DNA from 2 places in the Ruegeria sp. CH10 genome. Region 1 is predicted to be linked to the other one. Evidence: riboswitches for the same ligand, from Rfam matches in the RefSeq annotation. Region 1 holds a riboswitch; the other holds the start of a gene.
The links. A riboswitch is a leader RNA that binds a small molecule or an ion and turns the genes downstream of it on or off. The one in region 1 is predicted to bind thiamine pyrophosphate.
Positions count from the first base shown of each region.

Region 2: it holds a riboswitch for thiamine pyrophosphate, as region 1 does, so the genes downstream of both, thiD (bifunctional hydroxymethylpyrimidine kinase/phosphomethylpyrimidine kinase) here and thiB (thiamine ABC transporter substrate binding subunit) in region 1, are expected to answer to the same signal.

Region 1 is NZ_JBQFQY010000004.1:385,399-396,645, reverse strand. It holds gene speB (agmatinase) at 1-478, shown strand, start outside; gene ACRZ94_RS14705 (thiamine ABC transporter ATP-binding protein) at 482-1,174, opposite strand; gene ACRZ94_RS14700 (thiamine/thiamine pyrophosphate ABC transporter permease ThiP) at 1,161-2,708, opposite strand; gene thiB (thiamine ABC transporter substrate binding subunit) at 2,684-3,664, opposite strand; TPP riboswitch at 3,697-3,801, opposite strand; gene ACRZ94_RS14690 (YbcC family protein) at 3,849-6,251, opposite strand; gene ACRZ94_RS14685 (proton-conducting transporter transmembrane domain-containing protein) at 6,266-7,816, opposite strand; gene ACRZ94_RS14680 (LysR family transcriptional regulator) at 7,921-8,811, shown strand; gene ACRZ94_RS14675 (LysR substrate-binding domain-containing protein) at 8,824-9,711, opposite strand; gene ACRZ94_RS14670 (bifunctional aconitate hydratase 2/2-methylisocitrate dehydratase) at 9,824-11,247, opposite strand, start outside.
Region 2 is NZ_JBQFQY010000003.1:76,645-87,891, reverse strand. It holds gene ACRZ94_RS10590 (ThiF family adenylyltransferase) at 1-885, opposite strand, end outside; gene ACRZ94_RS10585 (thiamine phosphate synthase) at 882-1,478, opposite strand; gene ACRZ94_RS10580 (thiazole synthase) at 1,475-2,239, opposite strand; gene thiS (sulfur carrier protein ThiS) at 2,242-2,436, opposite strand; gene ACRZ94_RS10570 (FAD-dependent oxidoreductase) at 2,420-3,397, opposite strand; gene thiD (bifunctional hydroxymethylpyrimidine kinase/phosphomethylpyrimidine kinase) at 3,394-4,197, opposite strand; TPP riboswitch at 4,242-4,348, opposite strand; gene dnaJ (molecular chaperone DnaJ) at 4,519-5,670, opposite strand; gene dnaK (molecular chaperone DnaK) at 5,745-7,652, opposite strand; gene ACRZ94_RS10550 (alpha-ketoglutarate-dependent dioxygenase AlkB family protein) at 7,865-8,467, shown strand; gene ACRZ94_RS10545 (ABC transporter permease) at 8,464-9,285, opposite strand; gene cysQ (3'(2'),5'-bisphosphate nucleotidase CysQ) at 9,408-10,205, shown strand; gene ACRZ94_RS10535 (3-deoxy-manno-octulosonate cytidylyltransferase) at 10,205-11,005, shown strand; gene galE (UDP-glucose 4-epimerase GalE) at 11,076-11,247, shown strand, end outside.

The DNA.
Region 1 (11,247 bases):
CGTCGATGAACGCCACGGCGTGACCGAGGGCCACGGCAACCCGATGCGGCGCGCGATTGAACAGGATTACGTTTCGGGCATGACGCAGCTGGGCATCCGCAACGTGTCCTCAACCGCGAAAGAGGGGTATGACGAAGCCCGCGCCCGCGGCTCGGATATTCTGTCCGTGCGTCAGGTGCGCAAACTGGGCACAGACGGCGTGCTGGACCGCATCCCGCAGGGCGCGCGGTACTATGTCACCATCGATATTGATGCCTTTTGCCCCTCAATCGCGCCGGGCACCGGCACGCCCAGCCATGGCGGGTTTCTGTACTATGACGTGCTGGAAATCCTGCAGGGGCTGGCCAAGCGCGGCGACGTGGTGGGCATTGATCTGGTTGAGGTCGCCCCGGCCTATGACCAGACCGAAAGCACGCAGATTCTGGCGGCACAGCTTTTGCTGAACTTTCTGGGTTTCATCTTTCACCACCGCCGCTAGCGGTCAGCCCAGATAGGCGCGCAGGCTGGGCGGCGGGTTGTCAAACAGCTGCGCGGTCGGGGCTGGCGCATGGGCGCAGCCCTCGGCCACCAATACCGTCTGATCGGCAATGCGGCGTGCGTCCTGCGGATCATGACTGACCATCAACAGGGTCGTGCCCGTCTCGGCCAGCAGTCGGGCAACAAGGTCCAGCATCTCGGTCTTCAGCGCGGGCCCCAGCGCCGCAAAGGGTTCGTCCAGCAACAGCATGTTTCGGCGCTGCACCAATACCCGCGCCAGCGCGACGCGGCTTTGCTGTCCGCCGGACAGTTCCGCCGGTTTCCGCTCGCCATAATCGGGCAGGCCGACGCGGGTCAGAGCCGTCTGAACCTGCGCGTTTTCCGCCTCTGACAGCCGCCCATTGGGGCGCAGCCCAAGGGCCACGTTCTGCTCAACTGTCAGATGCGGAAACAGATTGCCATCCTGAAACAGCATCGCCAAAGGACGCTTGCCCGGCGCAAGGTCGGAAATCCGCACCCCATCCCACAGGATTTCCCCGTCTGAGAGGTCGCGAAACCCGGCAATCGCCTCAAGCAGCGTGGACTTACCCGCCCCCGAAGGCCCGACAATCGCCACGCTGGCCCCGGCAGGAACCGAGAAATCGGCCCGCAGCGCAAAGCCGCCATTCTCAACGCAGCAGCCCTCAAGTTTCAGCATGCGCCCGTCCCCCTCGATCCAAAAGCCAGAATGCCCCCATCGACAGCATCAACAACAACAGCGCCGCGCCCGCCGCCGCCTGCATCTGATAAGCCCCCATCAACCGGTAGATCTGCAAGGGCAGCGTGGCGATCTGCGGGTCGGCAAACAGGGCAATCACCCCAAGATCCCCCATCGACAGCGCTGCCGCCAGCCCTGCCGCAAACCGGATTTGCGGCCGCATCCGGGGCAGAAGGATGCGGGTGAAAAACACCCATTTGCCCATATCCAAGGACAGCGCCAGCCGCCCGTGGCGGGCGACGACATCCCGCGCGGCGGGCACCAGAATGCGCAGGGCAAAGGGCAAAGCCATCACCGCATTCACCAGCGCCGTCACCGGCAGCGCCAGAGCCGTGGGGTTTGCCACCGGTCGGATCAGGATGAACAGCCCGGTCCCGATCACCAAAGGTGACGCCGACAGCCCCAGAATACCGCTCAGCTCAACAATGCCATGACGCCCGGTTGCCACCGCCATCGCCATGGGCAGAGCCAGCATCAGCAGCACCATCGTGCTGGCCGCCGCCACCAGAACCGAGATCACCGCCGCGCGAAACACCAGCGCCGGCATCTCGAACACCCCGGCAATGCCCGAGATCGCCACCGCCGCCAGCGGCAGCAGCAGGAACACCGCAGCCGCCACGATCCAAACGATATCAAGAACCGGCGCGCCGCCGTCCCAACGGCGGATGGCGCGGTCCAGCCCGGCCCCGAACCCGTCGCCGCGTGAAAATTTCAGCGCCGCCAGCGCGGCAGCGGTGGTCAGGGCCAGTTGCAACCCCGACAACAATGCCGCGCGGCCCAGATCGAAATCATAGGTAAACGCCTGATAGATCGCCAGTTCCAGCGTCGTGGCGCGCGGCCCGCCGCCCAATGTCAGAGCGACGGCAAAACTGGTCAGGCATATCGCAAAGATCACCGCCAAGACACCCGGCAGAATGCGGCGCAGCATCGGCCATTCGATCAGACGGAACATGGCCCAGCCGTCACAGCCCAGCTGCGCAGCCAGCCGAAACCGTTCCGCCGGAACCTCTTGCCACGCCTGCAGGATCAGCCGCGTGGCCAGCGGCAGGTTGAAAAACACATGGGCCAGCACCACACCGTGCAGCCCATAGATGCGGATCGGGGGCAGGCCAAAGAGGCCCAACAGCTCGGAGATCCAGCCCGCCCGGCCAAAGACCTGCAACAGCCCAAGGATGGCGACAATGACCGGCAGAATGAAAGGCGCGCCCAACAGCGCGATCAGCACCCGCCGTCCGGCAAACCGCCGCCGGGCCAGGGCGCGCGCCACCGGAATGGCCAGCGCGGCGCTGAACAGCGCGGACAGAACCGCCTGAACCAAGGTGAACCGCAACGCGGCCCAGTCCGAGGGTCCGAACCCGCCCAACGCCTCGGCGCGCAGGCCCACGGCGGCCAATGTCCCAAGGATCAGCGCGGCCACCAAAGCCGCCGCGCCAATGCCCGGCCATGGGCTTACTGGCTGAGCGCGCTCAGCCATTCCGCCAGCGCCTGATCCCGCACCGCGGCGGCCTCATCCGGGGTGAACAGCAGCGATTTTTCGGGCACGATCAGGGTATCGAACCCTTCGGGCAACCCGTCAGCCGGGGTTACGGCCGGATACATCCAGTTGGTCGTGGGAATGATCTGCTGGAATGCGTCCGAGACCATGAAGTTCAGGAACTGATCCGCCAGTTCCGGCTGATCGCTGTTGGCCAGTTTCGCGGCCACTTCGACCTGCATGTAATGGCCTTCATCAAAAGCCGCTGCCGCTTTGCTGGCATCTTCCTCGGCGATCAGATGATAGGCGGGCGAGGTGGTATAGCTGAGGACCATGTCGGCCTCACCCTCAAGGAACAGGCCATACGCCTCGGACCAGCCTTTGGTCACGGTGACGATATTGTCAGCCAGACCTTCCCACATATCCTCGGCCTCATCGCCATAGGCGGCCTGCACCCACAGCAAAAGCCCCAGACCGGGGGTGGATGAGCGCGGGTCCTGGATGATGATCTTGGTGTCGCTCTTGGCCAGTTCCGCGAAATTCGCAGGGGCCGCCGCATCCGCGTTGTGGACAAACGCGAAATAGCCCCAGTCATAGGGGGCGAACACCTCATCGGTCCACTCGATCGGCAGGTCATACTCGGCGCTGACCCCGCTGGGCGCAAACAGGCCGGTGTCCTTGGCGGCGTTGATCAGGTTGGTGTCCAGACCCAGTACCACATCCGCGTCCGAGGTTTCACCCTCAAGCCGGATGCGCGACAACAGGGCCGCACCGTCCTCGATGCCCACAAGGTTCAGTGTGCAGTCGCAGATCGCCTCGAACGCCTCTTTGACCTGCGGGCCGGGGCCCCAGTCCGAGACAAAGCTGTCATAGGTATACACGGTCAGCTGAGGTTTATCGGCGGCCACCGCCGTGGTCGCGCTCAGAAGTCCCGCAGCAATCATCAGATGTTTCATGTCATCCTCCATTGCGGCGAGAGGGCAAGGATGGATGGATCCGACACCTTTCCCTCCGCCGGTTCTAGCCGGTTCAGGTTCAACGGGTTCGCCACTGGCATCTCAGCGCGATCTCTCACGCACCCCGAGGTGAGGGTGTGACTAGGCGGGAATGGGCCGGATTACAACCCTTTCCCCCCTGTCCTTATTCAGCCGCGATGGCCTGATCGGGCGCGGAGGTCATCGGGGTCCAGTTCAGATCGCCGGTATAGCGCCAGGCCAGTTTGCCCTGTTCATCCATCGCGATCAGATGCAGCCAGCCATTGTCGAACAGCGCCCGCACTTGCGGATGGCGGCTCAGGATGTCCGACATCGCCGCGTGCGGGGCTTCGATCACCACCGACAGACGCAGCGGATCATGCTGATAGCCTTCGCCATCATGGATAGACTGCCACGGCAGGCCCGGACGGGGGGCGCCGTTGTTGCCCTCCAGCACGCCAATGCCGCCGACCACATTGTGCAGCAGCTTGTTGCCGCCACCAAACAGGCGCGGGGCCACGGTCGAGCCATAATATTGCAGGCTGATCCAGCTGACGACCACCACCGGCGCGGTCATGATCAGCTCCAGCACGCCAAACCCGTCATCTTTGCGCCAGTCATAATTGTGCAGGAACGCCTGCCCCGCCAGATCCGCCCCATCCGTGCGGTGGCGCGGCGCGGCGATAAAGGCGCGGCACCCGGCCAGACCCCATTCGGGGCGGGTTTCGGCCCAGTCCTGCGCCCGGCGCTGAATATCGGTAGCCCTGGCCGCACGCGGCAGACGCACGGCGCGTTCCGCCCGCGCCAGCTGTCCTGCGGCTGCCAGCCATGTTTTCAAACGCGCCAGATCACCCGACCAGTTGCCCGCCGGCAAATCCTGCTCATACAGATGCACCCGGTCGGTCGTGGTGTAATGCATCGCCGCAACAAAGATCGTGTCTTCGGGAATTTCGACCCCCTGTTCGGCCAACCCGGAACGCACCCGCGGATCGTTCAGCAGCCCGGCCAGCAGCCGCGCATTCACGTCCCCCGCGTGCCCGCCGCAAGCGCCACAATGCAGCGCGCTTTCATGCGGGTTGTTGGTCACATCCGCACCGTGCCCGGCCAGCAATACGATGCGGGCAAAATTGTCGGTCAATGACATCGCCGTCAGCACCGTTTTGGCCATCGTGACCCGCGCGCTCAGATCGATATTGGGATCCAGCTGCGGTGCGGGATCGACCTTGGTCTTTCCGCCAACACCCAGCGCATCGCGCATCAGCTTGCCCGCATACAATGGCCCCGTCGCCTCGACAAAGGCAAACGAGGACACAGCCGCCAGCTTGAACCGGCCCCAGGCCCGTTTCGCCCGCGCCGTATAGCGCCGGGACAGGTCCTTGCCCGCAGACTCCTTGGCCTGAGAGCAGACCGAAGGCTGCAACAGAACCGGGCCGTGCAGCTCGGTCACATCAGACCCGGCGGCCTTGTGGGCGCTGGCCAAACCAAAGAACCCGGCAAAGCCCAGCGTTTCGATCCCGGTATCCTGCGCCTCAAGCGCGCGGCGGAACACTTCGGACCGCACATCGATGCAGAACGCGGCCTGAACCTGCGCCCGGCCCCCCGACGGGCGCGCCGCGCCCGGCAGCAACCTGTCCGCAAGAGCGCGCTGCTGTGCCCGCTCAGCCGCCTCTTGCAGCACCGCGTCGATGACGAAATCCATATCCGGGGTTACCGGGGATTCATGCGCGGCCACGACCCCGGCCCATTTTTCACCGATCTGATCCTCGTAGAGGTCCAGCAACGCCTCATCAAACACCATGCGGACGGCCAGCAGCTCGGTCACGGTGTTGTCCGCTTCGCCGTTCAGCTCGGCCTCCCACAGCAGATAGCGCGCGTATTGCGCCCATCCGCCCAGGGTCGTCAGCCAGCGGTGATAGGCGGTGGCCGCGGCATCCGTGCTCAGCCCCAGCCGTTCCGACGACCGGCCAATGGCGCGCCAGTGTGAGCGGTTGGTGCCCGCAACAAACGCCCCAAACCCAGCCAGGCCATGAATTTCCGGCGTCAGATCGCGCGAGGCAAACTCGCGCCAGGCACTGAACGCGCCGCCCGTGCGGGCCTGCTGCCACAGGGCCTGACCCTGATCGAAATGGCTGGCGGCCCAGATACCGATCCGGTCTTCGATCAGACCGGGCCAGTCTGTGCCAGACACCTCAGCCGCTAATTCAGCCACGGTAGGCAGGGCCACGGGCTGCGGGGCCTCGGCGCCAAGCCCGGTTTTCACATCCTCAAGGCTGGGCGTATTGAACTGCCCAGCAAGGGCTGAGAGCGCATCCAGAATATCGGCCTCGGTGATCTCACCGGCATCCAACTTGGCGGCCCAATGCGCCCGGTCCGGCGTGATCCGCGTGCCCGCAACCCGCGCCAGCCGGGCCGAGGTCACGGCCAGCGGCTCATCCGCCTGACCCAGAAACGGGTTCACGGCAACGTTCGACGACAGCGGGAACAGCGGCGGGATCGCATGGGCGGCAGATTTCGCCTCGGCCACCAGTTCCAGCAGCGGTGCGGGATATGCTTCAAGCTTTGCAAACATCACATCAGTTCCTTTCAGGCTGCGGACCGTCTGGACCAACCGTCCAGAAACTTGTCGAAAATGGCATTGGCATAGAGACCGTTTGACAGATGCACCCGCAGCCCCGCCGCCGCCGGATGCGACGCCCACAGCGGGAAGGTGGCCTGCGCCACGGCAACGAAGCCAAAGCTCAGCAACGCCAGCACGATCAGCGCCCATTCCAGCGGCCCCGGCGCGGGGGTGGCGGGCAAGGCCCCGGCGGTCAGGTGCTGTGCGATGACCTGCAGCGCGAAATAACTGACCGAGGTCACCAGCGCATAAACCACCGTGCGCTGCGTCAACTGGCGCGGCGCGGCATCGGCAAAGCCCTGCGCCAGCAGATAGGCCACGCCAAAGATCAGGATGACGCCAAGGGCGATGGCCTGCACCGATTTGCCGTCAAAACCCAGCACAGTGCCGACCAGCGCATAGATCACGATTGCCGTCCCAAAGGCGCGCAACACATTGCTGGCCGAGGGCACCGCGATCGGTCCGGGGCGGTGGATTGCGGCCACGTTCCTGACCGCCTCGCCCGAGCTGAGGAAAGCATGCGCCTTATACAGCGAATGCGCCACGATATGCAGCAGCGCCAGCGGGAACAGCGCCAGACCGCATTGCATCACCATGAACGCCATCTGCGCAATCGTCGACCACGCCAGAGAGGTCTTGACCGCTGGCTGCGTCAGCATCACCAGCCCGCCGAACAGCGCCGTGAACCCGCCCAGCATCACCAACAGGGCCATCACCCCCGGCGCCACCAGCATCACATCGGCAAAACGGATCAGCAGGAAGCCGCCCGCATTGATCACACCGGCATGCAACAGAGCCGAGACTGGCGTGGGGGCCTCCATCACCTCGGTCAGCCAGCCGTGTACCGGGAACTGGGCCGAGGCCAGCACCGCCGCCACCGCGATCAGCAGCGCTGCGGTCAGGGTCATCCATCCGGCCTGTACCGTGGTCAGGATCGTATGAATATCCGTGGTGCCCATGGCGATGATCAGCAGACCTATGGCCAGCGCCAGCGCGCCCTCGCTCAATCGCGCCACCAGCGCCTTTTTGCGGGCCGCCCGTTGAGCCGTGGCGCGTTCGGGATAGAACAACAGCAGCTTATGCAAGGCCAGGCTGGTTGCAGTCCAGGCCAAAAGCAGCTGGATCAGGTTCCCTGACATCACCAGCAAAAGGACCGAGGCCAGCGTCAGCGCCATCCATTTCGTGAACGTCCCCTGCCGCGCCTCACCATCCATATAGGTGGCCGAATAGCGCAACACGATCCAGCCGATAAAGCTGACCAGCACCAGCATCACCGCGCTGACCGCATCCAACCGGACCGACAGCCCAACCCCAAGCAGCCCGATCAGGCCCGAGGTTCCGGGGCCAAAGACCACCAGCAGGGTTGCAGAGATACCCGCCACCAGAAAGGCAGCGAACGCCGCCGCCTCGGCAATCTGCGGCACGCGCCCCGGGCGCAGGCCCGGATGACGCCCGGCATGGATCGCAGCAGCGATCAGGATCAGCGGGCTGAGAAGGGGCAGAAAAAGGTAGAACATGGTGACGGTCCCTGGATCATCGGTTTGGGACAGTCAGTTAGGACAGATTCTTTGCCGTTAAAAATACATTGTTCTATCAGTATCATTCTATTATTTAGAACGATATGCCTTTGAACTATCATCACCTGCGCTATTTCTGGGCCGTGGCCCATGACGGCAACCTGACCCGAACGGCGCAGCGGCTGAACCTGTCGCAATCGGCCCTGTCGGTGCAGATCAAACAGCTTGAGGAACGGCTGGGCCATGATCTGTTTGAACGCCGCGGGCGGCAGCTTTACCTGACCGAGGCCGGGCGTATCGCGCTGGACCATGCCGACGCGATTTTCTCGACAGGGCAAGAGCTTGTGGCCACCCTGACCGAGACGGTGCAGACCCGCAAAGCCCTGCGCGTCGGGGCATTGGCGACGCTGTCGCGCAACTTTCAGATCGGGTTTCTGCGCCCGATCCTGTCGCGGCTGGATGTTGAGGTGATCCTGCGCTCGGGCAGCCCGACCGAGCTGATGGAGGGGCTTGAAACCCTGAACCTCGATCTGGTGCTGATGAACCGCCCGCCCCCCGATGACAGCCTGACCCCGTTCGAGACCCACCAGATCGCGGAACAGGCCGTCAGCATCGTTGGCACGCCCGACCGTCTGGACCCGGATCGCCCAATCAAGGACTTGTTGCACGAACAGCCCTTTATCCTGCCCACCACCGACAGCAGCGTGCGCACCGCCTTTGACGCGATGGCCAGCCGGTTGTCGGAACGCCCCCAGATCGCGGCCGAGGTGGATGATATGGCGATGATGCGCCTGCTGGTGCGCGAAGATATCGGCCTTGCCCTTGTGGCCCCGATCGTTGTGACGGATGAGCTGACATCAGGCCGGCTGGTCGAAGCCCGCGAACACCCCCGGATCAAGGAAACCTTCTACGCCATCACCCTGCGCCGCCGCTTTCCCAACCCGCTGGTGCAGGACCTGCTGGCGCATGAGCCCGACCCGGCCTTCACGCCCTGAAGAACCCAAAACTCAGCCTCGGGCCGGGTGCAACTGCTCGGTGATGCGGAAAAAGCTGGAAACGGCGGCGGTCTGACGCATTGCGGGCAAACAGGCCAGAAAATGCGCGACCGTCAGATTCTTATCCTCGATGGGGACAAAACGAATACCGGGCTCATTCTCGCATTCCTGCGCCAGCGCCACCCCGACCCCGGCCCCCGAATTCACCAGCGACCGGATGGAGCCCCAGGACCCAAGGCCCAAAATCGTCGTCAGCTTGACCCCCCGCAGCCGCGCTGCGGCCTCAAAAATCCGCCGGGTCGAGGATGTCGGCTCGCGCTGGATCAGCTTGAGCGCTTCGACCTCTTGCCATGTTACCGCCTTTGCGCCTGTCAAAGGATGACCTTCGGGCACGATCAATCCAACAGTCGAATCCGCCAGTTTGATCCCGGACAGATCGGGCGGCAGCTCTTTGGCGGTGAACAGGCAGACATCGAATTCGCCGGTATAAAGCATCGGCAACAGATCATGGCTGGCCATGGCACGGGCCGTCACATCCACCGCCGGGTAGGCGCGCACGAACTCGGACATTACCGGGATGGCAATCTGAAAAGTCGAATAGCCGATATGGAAACTGCCGGAATGCAGGTCCTGTTCGGCCGTCAGCACGGTATCGATGCTGTCGCGCAAGGCGATCAGCGCCTTGATGTCGCCGCGTATCTTGCTCAGCAACGGGGTGGCGGTGATCGTCGTGCCCGACCGGTCCAGCAAACGGCACTGATAGTGCTGTTCCAGCGAGTACACCAGATTGGACACCGTCGGCTGCGACACCCCAAGCTCTTTGGCGGCAAGGGTAAAACTACCCTGCCGTACAACCGCTTCAAGGGCCTGCAATTGCTTCAGGCTGATTTTCGATTTCATGGGGTCACTCGTGGCTGGGCATTTGCAGCCACCATAGATCAGCGGACCGGATCAGGAAAACCACTGATGCAAAAAGATCGGGCCGGTTCTGTGCAAACCGGCCCGAGCGGGTTCAGAAATGCGCCGAGTTCGTGACCTCGGGCTTGGCGGGCGGTGCAAAGCTGGTCAGGTCGATGCCTTCCACCGCGGCCTTGTATTCTTCGATCTTCGGGGTCCGGCCCAGAATAGCCGACAGCACCACAACCGGGGTCGAGGCCAGCAGGGACTCGCCCTTTTTCTCGTCCGAATCCTCAACCACGCGACCCTGGAACAGGCGGGTCGAGGTGGCCAGAACCGTGTCGCCTTTTTCGGCCTTTTCCTGATTGCCCATGCACAGGTTGCAGCCGGGGCGCTCAAGATACAGGATGTTTTCATATTCCTTGCGCGCCGAGGTTTTCGGGAACAGATCGTCAAACTCGAAACCCGAATAGCGCTGCAGGATTTCCCAATCGCCTTCGGCCTTCAGCTCATCGACAATGTTATAGGTCGGCGCGGCCACAACCAGTGGCGCGTTGAACTCAACCTTGCCTGAAACCTTTTCCAGATTGCGCAGCATCTGGGCCACGATCTTCATGTCGCCCTTATGCACCATGCACGACCCGACAAAGCCCAGATCGACCTTTTTGTCGCCGCCGTAATAAGACACCGGACGGATCGTATCGTGGGTATAGCGTTTCGACACATCCGCGTTGTTCACATCCGGGTCGGCGATCATCGGCTCGTCAATCTCATCCAGATCAACGACAACCTCGGCGAAATACTTCGCATCCGCATCCGGGGTCAGCGCGGGCACGGTGCCCGATTTGATCTCGGCGATGCGTGCATCGGCTTTGTCTATCAGGCCCTGCAGGGTCTTGGCCTCATTCTCCATGCCTTTATCGATCATGATCTGAATGCGGTGCTTGGCGATTTCCAGCGATTCGACCAGCGTGTCATCTTCCGAGATACAGATCGACGCCTTGGCCTTCATCTCGGCCGTCCAGTCGGTAAAGGTGAACGCCTGATCCGCCAGCAAGGTGCCGATATGCACCTCGATGATGCGGCCCTGGAACACGTTGTCGCCGAACTGTTTCAGCATCTGCGCCTGCGTCGCGTGCACCACGTCGCGGAAATCCATATGGTCGGCCATCTTGCCCTTGAAGGTCACCTTGACCGATTCCGGGATCGGCATCGTCGCCTCCCCCGTGGCCAGCGCCAGCGCAACGGTGCCCGAATCCGCGCCAAACGCCACGCCCTTGGACATCCGCGTATGGCTGTCGCCGCCGATGATTATGGCGCGGTCATCGACCGTGATGTCATTCAGCACCTTGTGAATCACATCCGTCATCGCATGATATTCGTGCTTGGGGTCGCGCGCGGTGATCAGGCCGAAATTGTTCATGAAGGACATCAGGCGCGGAATGTTGGCCTGTGCCTTCTTGTCCCAGACCGAGGCCGTGTGACAGCCCGACTGATAGGCCCCATCCACAACCGGCGAAATGACGGTGGCGGCCATCG
Region 2 (11,247 bases), on a different contig from region 1:
CAGGCCAGTGGCGCAGCAAAGTGCTAGCCTTTTATCCTTATTAGGCTCTGTTTTGATGTTTGCAGTAGTCGTGCGCCGCGCGTTGGGATGGATCGGTTCAGGCGCTTCCTCTGCGCTGCGGAGTTCGACGATCACATCGTCCGCGCGCAATTGGTTAGCAGACAGGAATGAGAAATGCCGTGCAGGCTCCGGGGCGCCATCAAAACGAAACGTGGTGCTGCGAAAGGTCCGCGCGTCAAACTGCACCATCTGACCCAAGGGCGAGGGTTGCAGGCCAAGGATCAAGTTCAGCACCATCTGCGCCTGCATCGCACCCATGATCCCGACAACCGGGCCAAGCACACCGGCCGTTGCGCAACTGGCACCGCTGTCCGGCGCGTCGGGGAACACAGCCCGCAATGACGGAGCCCCACCGCAGAACCCGCCCACATAGCCGGTCAGCCCCAGCACCGAGGCGCTAATCAAAGGTTTGCCAAGGGCAAGGCAGGTGTCAGACAGAGTATAGCTTGCCGCATAGCTGTCGGCGCAATCCAGAACTAGATCGACTTGCTGAACAAATTCAGTGACATTCGCACTAGTTAGAGCCTGTTCTTCGGCAACAATATCGCACTCATCGTTCAACGCGCGGCAACGTTCAGCCGCGACCACGGCCTTTGGGCGGCCACAGTCAGACGGCGTGAACAACGTCTGCCGGTGCAGGTTTGACAGGGCGATCTCATCCCGGTCCATGATCGTCAGATGCCCGATCCCAGCCCCGGCCAGCAACGGCAGGACCGGGGCGGCCAATCCGCCCGCGCCCACCACCAGTACACGTGCGGCGGACAGGCGACCCTGCCCGTCTGCACCCAGTTCGGGCAGGATCGTCTGGCGGGCATAACGGCTCATCGCGTGACCTCAATCCATTCGCGCACACGGGATTCGGGGTCCGCGTTCAGCGTGATGTCAGTCACGACCGAGACGATATCCGCGCCCGCCTGCAACACACCCGGCGCGCGCTCAACGCTCATGCCGCCGATCCCGACCAAGGGGATGTCGCCCACGCGCGCCTTCCATTCGGTGACGCGGGGCAGGCCCTGCTGCTCCCACTTCATCTTTTTCAGAATGGTCGGATAGACCGGACCCAGCGCCACATAGTCGGGGTCCATGGCCAGTACCCGTTCCAGTTCGTCGTCATCATGGGTTGAGACGCCCAGTTTCAGCCCGGCCTTGCGGATCGCGTTCAGATCGGCCTCATCCAAATCTTCTTGCCCCAGATGAATCCAGTCGCATCCGGCCTCAATGGCGGCCTGCCAGTAGTCATTGACCACCAGAACTGCACCATGCTGGCGGCACAGATCACGCGACAAAGCAATCTGTTCGCGCACCACCGCGTCAGGCTGATCCTTGATCCGCAACTGCACCAGCTTGACCCCAAGGGGCAGCATCCGCCGCAACCAGTCGGAATGATCGAAGATCGGGTAGAACCGATCCAATCTCATGACAAAAACGCCTTTCCGATCACGGGGGTCGAGGGCTCGGCCATATCGCGCGCCTCAATCGGGTCGGCCTGATGCGCCAGTTGCCCGGCAAGGGTCGCCTGCATCATGGCCCGCGCCATGGCCACAGGATCACCCGCCCGCGCGACAGCCGTGTTCAGCAGAACGGCGTCATAGGCCAGCTCCATCGCGTGCGCGGCATGGCTGGGCAGACCAATGCCCGCGTCAATCACCAACGGCACATCAGGAAATTCTGCCCGCATGGCGCGCAAAGCGTATTCGTTGTTCAACCCCCGCCCCGAGCCAATCGGCGCGCCCCAGGGCATCAGCACCTCACACCCAGCCGCCAGCAGACGTTCGCCCACGATCAGATCGTCGGTGGTGTAGGGAAAAACCTCAAACCCGTCCTCGGTCAGAATGCGTGCGGCCTCGACCAGTTGGAACACATCCGGTTGCAGACTGTCCGTGTGGCCGATCAACTCCAGCTTGATCCACTTTGTGTCGAACACTTCTCGCGCCATATGGGCGGTGGTCACGGCCTCTTTGACCGTATGGCACCCGGCGGTGTTCGGCAGAACCAACACGCCCAGATCGCGGATCATCTGCCAGAATGTCTGCCCCGCCCCGGATTCGCGGCGCAGTGAGACGGTGGCCACACCCGCGCCGCTATCGCGAAACGCCTGTTCCAGAATGGCAGGGCTGGGATATTGCGCCGTGCCCAGCATCAGCGGGTTAGGCAATTCGGTGCCGTAAAACTGTTTCATCCTCAGCCCCCCTGCATCGGCGCAAGGATTTCGACCCGGTCGCCATCTGCCAATCTGTGGGCAATACGCAGGCTCGACGGTACGAATTCTTCGTTCACCGCCGTTGCGACCCGCCCCGAGACTCCGCGTTCCACCAGCAGTTCCGCTAATGTTAGAGCCTGAATTTCCTGGGGTTCACCATTAAGCACGATCTTCATCGACCATCTCCGAATGTTTGTTGTCCAGCGCCAGATCCGCCACACCCTGCGCCAGCGCCGGGGCCAGCAGATACCCGTGGCGGTACAGGCCATTGGCATAGATCGTGCGCCCCAGCCGCCGGATACGTGGCAGGTTGTCGGGAAAGGCCGGGCGCAGATCGACGCCGATCTCCAGCACCTCGGCCTCTCCGAATGCGGGGTTGAGCGCATAGGCCACGCTGAGTAATTCCAACATCGAGCGCGCAGTGATGCGGCTGCTGTCCTCACTCTCGATCATCGTAGCGCCCAGCATATAGATGCCCTCGCCCCGTGGCACGATGTAAAGCGGCATCCTGGGGTGCAGCAGGCGTACCGGACGGGTCAAAGAGACATCAGGGCAGCGGATCACCAGCATCTCACCCTTCACACCGCGCAGATCGTGCAGCACCTCGCGCGCGTGCAGCCCCCGGCAATCAATCGCGTTTTCCAACCGCGCCGGGGCAAGCTTGCGATGAAATTCGACACCGTGGTTCAGCAGGTGAGCGTACAGGTCCCGCAACGCCTGACGCGGGTCGAGATGCGCCTCATCTGCGAAATACAGCGCCTTGGTGAAGCCATGCAAATCAGGCTCTAACTGGGCTATTTCGTGGGATTCAACCTCGCCAAACCCCTCGGTCCGGCGCCCAAAACGGCGCAGGTCGGGTAAGTCACGCGGGTTGGCCACAACCAGTGTTCCGCGCCGCTGAACCGAAGTGTGCCTTGCCCACCACTCCAACGCGGTCTGCCCTAGACGCAAAACAGGCTCCTCGGCGCTTTCGAACTCACACCACGGGGCCAGCATGCCCCCGGCCCACCACGAGCACCCATGCGGACCCGGCGGGCCAGCAGGATCAAAGACCTGTACCTTCGCGCCCCGAGACACCAGCTCGGTCGCGACGGCCAGACCTGCGACGCCCGCGCCTATGACCGACCAGACCGTCACGCAGGCCAAACCTGATGAAAGTGATGAACCGGCCCGTGACCATTGCCAATCTTCAACTCATCCGCCCGGGCGATCGCCCCCTGCAGATAGCGATGCGCCTGACCAACGGCGTCAACCAACCCAAGCCCCTGCGCCAGTCCTGCCGCAATAGACGAGGACAACGTGCAGCCCGTGCCGTGGGTGTTTCGCGTTGCGCGCCGGGGGGCCGTGAATTCAGCGACCAGCCCTGTGGGCTCGATCAACAGGTCATAGCAAATCTCGCCACGCCCATGGCCGCCTTTCATCAACACCGAACCCGCCCCCAAGGCGCACAGGGCCAGGCCCTGATCAATCATCTGTTCGGGTGTTTCCGCGACACGGCAGTCCAACAGGCAGGCGGCCTCGGGGAGATTGGGAGTCAATACGGCGGCCCGAGGCAGCAGGACATCCCGCAATGTCTGAACCGCTTCCTCTGCCAGTAAGGCGTCGCCCGACTTGGCGATCATCACCGGGTCCAGCACGACAGGCCCCTCAAACCCGGTAATCGCATCCGCAACCGTTTGAATAACTTCAGGCGTTGCCAGCATGCCGATCTTGATTGCACCCACATCCAGATCGGTCAGAACCGCATCAATCTGGGCCGCAACCACATCCAGCGGTATCCCATGCACCGCCGTCACGGCCTGCGTGTTTTGCGCCGTCACGGCGGTGATCACGCTGGCACCATAGACACCCAGGGCAGACATCGCCTTGAGGTCCGCCTGTATCCCGGCCCCGCCGCCACTGTCCGAGCCCGCAATAGTCAGGGCAATATGCGCCATATCGTTGCTCCATCATCAATGGGCAACGCAGCATGGAAAACGTCTGTTCGCGCTAGACCGTTCCCTACGCCGGTATTGCCCGGATCAGGTTCGATGGGTTAACGCATTCACGCCTCTCAGCCCTTTGATCAGGGCACCCCAACGGTTGGCGCGACCATCTCAGGCGCAGTGAAAATATTCAAGGGGATTTTGCGAGGCTCTGTCTCGCGCTCCGGGATATTTTCAGACAGATGAAGTGCGGATCCCCTGCTTCACCTGTCTATAAATATCTCGGGGGAGTCGCCCAAAGGGCGGCGGGGGCAAAGCCCCCTACCCGACTTCTCAGCCTTTCATACCGTCCCAAAAGGATTTGACGGATGAGAAAAAGCTTTTGGATTCCGGGTGGTTATCTTCGCCCAGATCATCAAACTCTTTCAACAGTTCTTTCTGACGGCTGGTCAGGTTCACCGGCGTTTCGACGGCCAGTTCGATGAACATGTCGCCAATGCCACCGCCGCGCAGCGCCGGCATACCCTTGCCGCGCAGGCGCATCTGGCGGCCCGATTGGCTGCCAGCCGGGATTTGCACGCGGCCGCGACCGCCATCGATGGTCGGAACCTCAATCGAACCGCCCAAGGCTGCCTTGGCCATGCTGACCGGCACGCGGCAGTAAAGGTTCACGCTGTCGCGTTCGAACAGTTTGTGATCCGAGACTTCGACAAAGATATAGAGATCACCCGGAGGGCCACCGCGCATCCCAGCCTCACCCTCACCCGCCAAACGAATGCGGGTCCCGGTTTCGACACCGGCGGGAATGTTGACGGACAGGGCGCGTTCTTTTTCCACGCGGCCCGCACCATTGCAGGATTTACAGGGGTTCTTGATGATCTGACCCAGACCCGAACAGGTCGGGCAGGTCCGTTCGACCGTAAAAAAACCCTGCTGCGCGCGGACCTTGCCCATACCGGAACAGGTCGGGCAGGTGGTCGGTTCGACGCCACTCTCCGCGCCCGTGCCATCACAGGCCGAACACGCCACCGCCGCCGGAACGCTGATGGTTTTCTGCAGGCCCGAGAACGCCTCTTCCAGCGTCACACGCAGGTTATAACGCAGGTCCGAACCGCGCGCGGCGCGACGTCCGCCACCGGCGCCGCCGCGCTGACCACCCATGAAATCGCCGAACAGATCGTCAAACACGTCCGAAAACGCGCTGGAGAAATCGCCCTGGCCAAATCCAGCGCCGGGACGGCCACCACCGCCCATGCCATTTTCGAACGCAGCATGGCCAAATCGGTCATAGGCTGCTTTCTTTTCAGCATCGCGCAGGACATCATAGGCCTCATTGGCCTCTTTGAACTGCGCCTCTGCATCCGGGTTATCCTTATTGCGGTCGGGATGCAGTTCTTTGGCCTTCGTACGAAAACCCTTCTTGATCTCGTCCGCCGATGCGCCCTTGGATACGCCGAGCACATCATAGTAGTCGCGTTTTGACATCAGTATTTCCTTCTGCCTCAACGTAATCGGGCCGGCCCGGCGAGCGGACCGGCCCGGATTGGCCCGGTTACCCGTTAGTTACGTTTGTCGTCGTCCAGATCTTCGAACTCTGCGTCGACAATGTCATCCTCTGCGGGCGCTTCGTCTGCCGCGGCAGGCTCTTCTTCGCCTTCTTCGGCTTGCGCCTTGTAGATGGCTTCGCCCAGCTTCATCGCGGCCTCGGTGACGTTCTGGATGCCCGACTTGATCTTGTCGGCATTCTCGGTTTCCAGCTCGTCCTTCAACGCGGCAATTGCCAGTTCGATCGCTTCGATGGTGGTCGGGTCGACCTTGTCGGCATGCTCTTCCATCGATTTCTCGGTCGAGTGGATGAGGCTTTCCGCCTGGTTCTTGGCGTCCACCAGCTCGCGGCGTTCCTTGTCGGCCTCGGCGTTTTCCTCGGCGTCCTTGACCATCTTGTCGATATCTTCGTCCGACAGACCACCCGATGCCTGGATGGTGATCTTCTGCTCTTTGCCGGTGCCTTTGTCTTTGGCCGAAACCGAGACAATGCCGTTGGCATCGATGTCAAAAGTCACCTCGATCTGAGGCATGCCGCGCGGCGCGGGCGGGATGTCTTCAAGGTTGAACTGACCCAGGATCTTGTTGTCCGCGGCCATTTCGCGCTCACCCTGGAAACAGCGGATGGTCACGGCGTTCTGGTTGTCCTCGGCGGTCGAGAAGACCTGAGACTTTTTGGTCGGAATGGTCGTGTTGCGGTCGATCAGGCGGGTGAATACGCCACCCAGTGTCTCGATCCCCAGCGACAGCGGGGTCACGTCCAGCAGAACCACGTCTTTGACGTCGCCCTGCAGAACACCGGCCTGAATGGCGGCGCCCATGGCAACAACTTCGTCCGGGTTCACACCCTTGTGCGGCTCTTTACCGAAGAATTTGGTGACCTCTTCGATGACCTTCGGCATCCGGGTCATACCACCGACCAGAACAACCTCATCCACGTCGCCAGCCGACAGGCCGGCGTCTTTCAGAGCGGCGGCGCAAGGCTTCATCGACTTTTTGATCAGGTCACCAACCAGCGATTCCAGCTTGGCACGGGTCAGCTTCATGACCATGTGCAGCGGCTGACCGTTCGAACCCATCGAGATGAACGGCTGGTTAATCTCGGTCTGCGAGGTCGAGGACAGCTCGATCTTGGCTTTTTCAGCGGCTTCTTTCAGACGCTGCAGGGCCATCTTGTCCTGAGACAGGTCGACACCGTGTTCCTTTTTAAACTCATCCGCCAGGTAGTTGACGATGCGCATGTCAAAGTCTTCACCACCCAGGAAGGTGTCACCGTTGGTCGACTTGACCTCGAACAGGCCATCGTCGATTTCCAGAATGGTCACGTCGAAGGTACCACCACCAAGGTCATAGACCGCGATGGTTTGGGTTTCTTCTTTGTCCAGACCATAGGCCAGAGCAGCCGCTGTCGGTTCGTTGATGATCCGCAGCACTTCGAGACCGGCGATTTTGCCCGCATCTTTGGTGGCCTGACGCTGTGCGTCGTTGAAATAGGCCGGAACGGTGATGACCGCCTGTGTGACTTCCTCACCCAGATAGCTCTCGGCGGTTTCCTTCATCTTACCCAGAGTGAAGGCCGAGATCTGGCTTGGGGAATACTTGTCGCCACGGGCTTCGACCCATGCGTCGCCATTGCCGCCATCGACGATGGCATACGGCACCATTTTCTTGTCTTTTTCGACTTCGGCATCATCCACACGACGACCGATCAGGCGCTTGACGCCAAAGATCGTGTTGTCGGGGTTGGTGACCGCCTGACGCTTTGCAGGCTGACCGACCAGACGCTCATCTTCTGTGAAGGCGACGATCGAGGGCGTGGTCCGCGCCCCTTCGGCGTTTTCGATGACCTTCGGCTGCGAGCCGTCCATGATGGCCACGCACGAGTTGGTGGTTCCGAGGTCAATCCCGATTACTTTTCCCATATGTTCAATCCCTTTCTCTTCAAGGCGATGTCCGAGGTCCGAACCCGTTATGGCACCCGGCCTCGATCTGATTTGCGCAAGGGCCCTACACCGTCGCGCGTCCCGGCGTATATAAGGGCGGGACGAATGGCCTGCAAGCGTTGTAAATCGCAGGTTTTCGGGAATCTGTGGCCTTTTTCGGCAAGGTTTTGGCAAGGATCGGGGAATCTTGGATGGCGCGGCTGAATTTACGCGGGTTTGACATTCACAAAGCACATCTGGACAGCGCGGCGCAGGCCCGGCTGGTTGATCTGCTGCGCCCGATTCTGAAAACCGCGCCACTGTTTCGCCCGGTCACGCCCTCGGGCAAGGAAATGTCAGTACGGATGACTTCGGCCGGGGCATTGGGGTGGGTCACCGACCGGGCCGGGTATCGGTATCAGCCGCAGCATCCCAAAGGCGCGGCGTGGCCCGCGATCCCCGCCCCCATCCTGGACCTTTGGCGCAACCTTGCCAGCACGGAACGCGATCCCGATTGCTGTTTGATCAACTACTACGGCGAAGGGGCCCGAATGGGGTTGCATCAGGATAAGGATGAGGCCGATTTTTCCTGGCCCGTCCTGTCAATCTCACTGGGGGATGACGCGTTGTTTCGCATCGGCAACCAGACCCGCGGCGGCAAGACCGAGTCGATCTGGCTCAGCTCGGGTGATGTGGTGATCATGGGCGGACCGGCGCGGCTGACCTATCACGGTGTTGACCGTATCCGGTTCGGATCGTCCAAGCTTTTGCCAAAAGGCGGACGGATCAACCTGACCCTGCGTGTGGCAAACTAGCGCCGCGCGCTCCAGCTTTGAGAGATGTGCTGGCGTGAAAAGAAAATGCCCAGCAAGCCGATCAGCAACAGCGCCAGACCCACCCATAGCGCATATTCCCAGCTGGAGTTTCGCGGAAAGTAGTTCCGAAACACAAAGCCGCGGCACTGATCAATAATGTGGAACAGTGGGTTCCAGGCAAACATCGCCAACGTGGCCCCGCCCAGCGCATTCCCCAAAAACATCTTACCCGAAAAGATCATGTTCAGGCGGCGATAGATGTTACTGATGATGGTGGCCGCAGTCGGAAACCAGGGTGTCAGGGCCATTAGCACGATACCGACCGAACATCCGGTGAACCAAGACAGGATCATCATGCCAAACGCGCCGCCCGGATCCTGTATCTCAAGCGGCGCAACGATCACGCTGTACAGGCTGAGGATGATGAACACCGTCATAATCTGTGTGTATAGGGTTGCGAACGCGGTCGCCAACAACATCACCATCATATTCATTGGTGAATGCAGCATCATCGGATTGCCACCTGTGCTGACCCCGGCAACCGCAGAGACGGATTTTATGTGCATCAGGAAAAGAAAGACACCCGACAGCAAATACAGGATAAATTCGCCCCGGACGCGGGAAATACGCGGTCCCATAAAGGACATGATCGCGTAAAACACTGCAACCATGACCAGAACCTGAAGAATGCTGATCAGAATCGCCAGCAATGCATTGCTGTGGCTTGAACGAATGTTTCGAACAACCGCGTGAAAAATCAGCTCAAGCGTTGTGAACGCGCCGCCCAGCAGTGATTGGTTTCGCTTATACTGATACACCCGAAGCGTCTTTCCCGTTTTTTCGCCTGCATCCTGCCACGAATTTCTTGCCGATCCGTAACCCGCGCATCATAAGGCCGTCAGGATATTCTATCAACAAACCACAGGAACGGAGCATTTTTGTGACCTACGACGCCCTCATCCCTGTCATCCGACGTCTGGCCCTGGAAGCGGGGGACAAGATCATGGAGATTTATGAGGCAGATGATTTCGACGTCAAAGTCAAATCCGATGCCAGCCCCGTGACCGAAGCGGACGAGGCCGCCGATGCCCTGATCTCGGCCGGTTTGCGCGCGGCGTTCCCCGACATCCTGCTGGTGACCGAAGAACAGGCCGCCTCGCATTCCGAAAAAGGCGACACGTTCCTGATTGTTGATCCGCTGGACGGCACCAAGGAATTCATCGACCGCCGTGGCGATTTCACCGTGAACATCGCGCTTGTGGAAAACGGCGTACCGACCCGTGGTGTGGTCTATGCCCCGGCCAAGGGCCGCATGTTCTACACCCAAGCCGATGGGAAATCGGTCGAGGAAACCGGCGCGTTGGACAAGGCGCAGGCTGGTGAGGTGACGGCGATCTCAGTCTCTAAACCGGACAATTCGGCGCTGATGATCGTGGCGTCGAAATCACACCGGGATCAGGCGACCGAGGATTACATCAACAAATATCAGGTGAAGGACAGCAAAAGCGCGGGCTCGTCGCTCAAGTTCTGTCTGGTCGCTACGGGCGAGGCCGATCTGTATCCCCGCGTGGGCCGCACTATGGAGTGGGATACGGCCGCTGGTCACGCCGTTCTGGCCGGTGCAGGTGGCGATGTCGTGCGTTTTGATGACCACACGCCGCTGCGCTACGGCAAAGACGCATATGCAAACCCGTTCTTTATCGCCTACGCTCCGGGTGTTGAGTTGAAGGAGGCCTGATGTCCGTTCTGATCGCCATTCCCGCCCGTTACGCCTCGACCCGCTATCCGGGCAAGCCTCTGGTGCCATTGACCGGGGCCAGTGGCAAAGCGATGACCCTGATCGAACGGTCGTGGCGCGCGGCCTGTTCGGTCGCAGGCGTGGACAAGGTGGTTGTAGCCACAGATGACGACCGCATCCGCGCGGCGTCGGAAGGTTTCGGGGCCGAGGTCGTGATGACCGCGGACACATGCCAGAACGGCACCGAACGCTGCGCCGAAACCCATGCAAATCTGGGCGCGGGCTATGACATCGTGGTCAACCTGCAGGGCGACGCGCCTCTGACGCCGCATTGGTTCGTCGAAGACCTGATCGCGGGCCTGCGGGCCGCGCCTGACGCGGGGGTGGCTACGCCGGTTCTACGCTGTGACGGCGATGCGCTGAACGGTCTGCTGAATGATCGCAAACACGGGCGCGTCGGCGGTACAACTGCCGTCTTCGCCGCCGACCACAGCGCGATGTATTTCTCGAAAGAGGTCGTGCCATATACGGCGCAAACCTATGGTGCGGATGACGACACCCCCGTGTTCCACCACGTCGGCGTCTATGCCTACCGCCCCGATGCGCTGGCTGCCTATCCCACATGGCCCGTCGGCCCGTTGGAGCAGTTGGAAGGGCTGGAACAGCTGCGTTTCATGGAAAACGGGCGCAAAGTTCTGTGCGTCGAGGTCGAAGCCAAAGGCCGCCAGTTCTGGGAGCTGAACAACCCGCAGGACGTGCCCAAGCTTGAGGCGATGATGGCCGCGATGGGCCTGGACTGAATAGTATTCCTAGCGGCGTGTTTACCCTCTGTGGACCGGATGCGCCGGATTTCGAAAGTTGGACGTTAAAGTGACTTACATACTTGTAACGGGCGGTGCCGGATATATCGGATCGCATGCCTGCAAGGCGCTGGCGCAGGCGGGCTATACGCCTGTGACCTATGACAATCTGATCACCGGCTGGCAGGACGCGGTGAAATTTGGCCCCTTTGAACAGGGCGACCTGCTGGACCGCGCCCGTC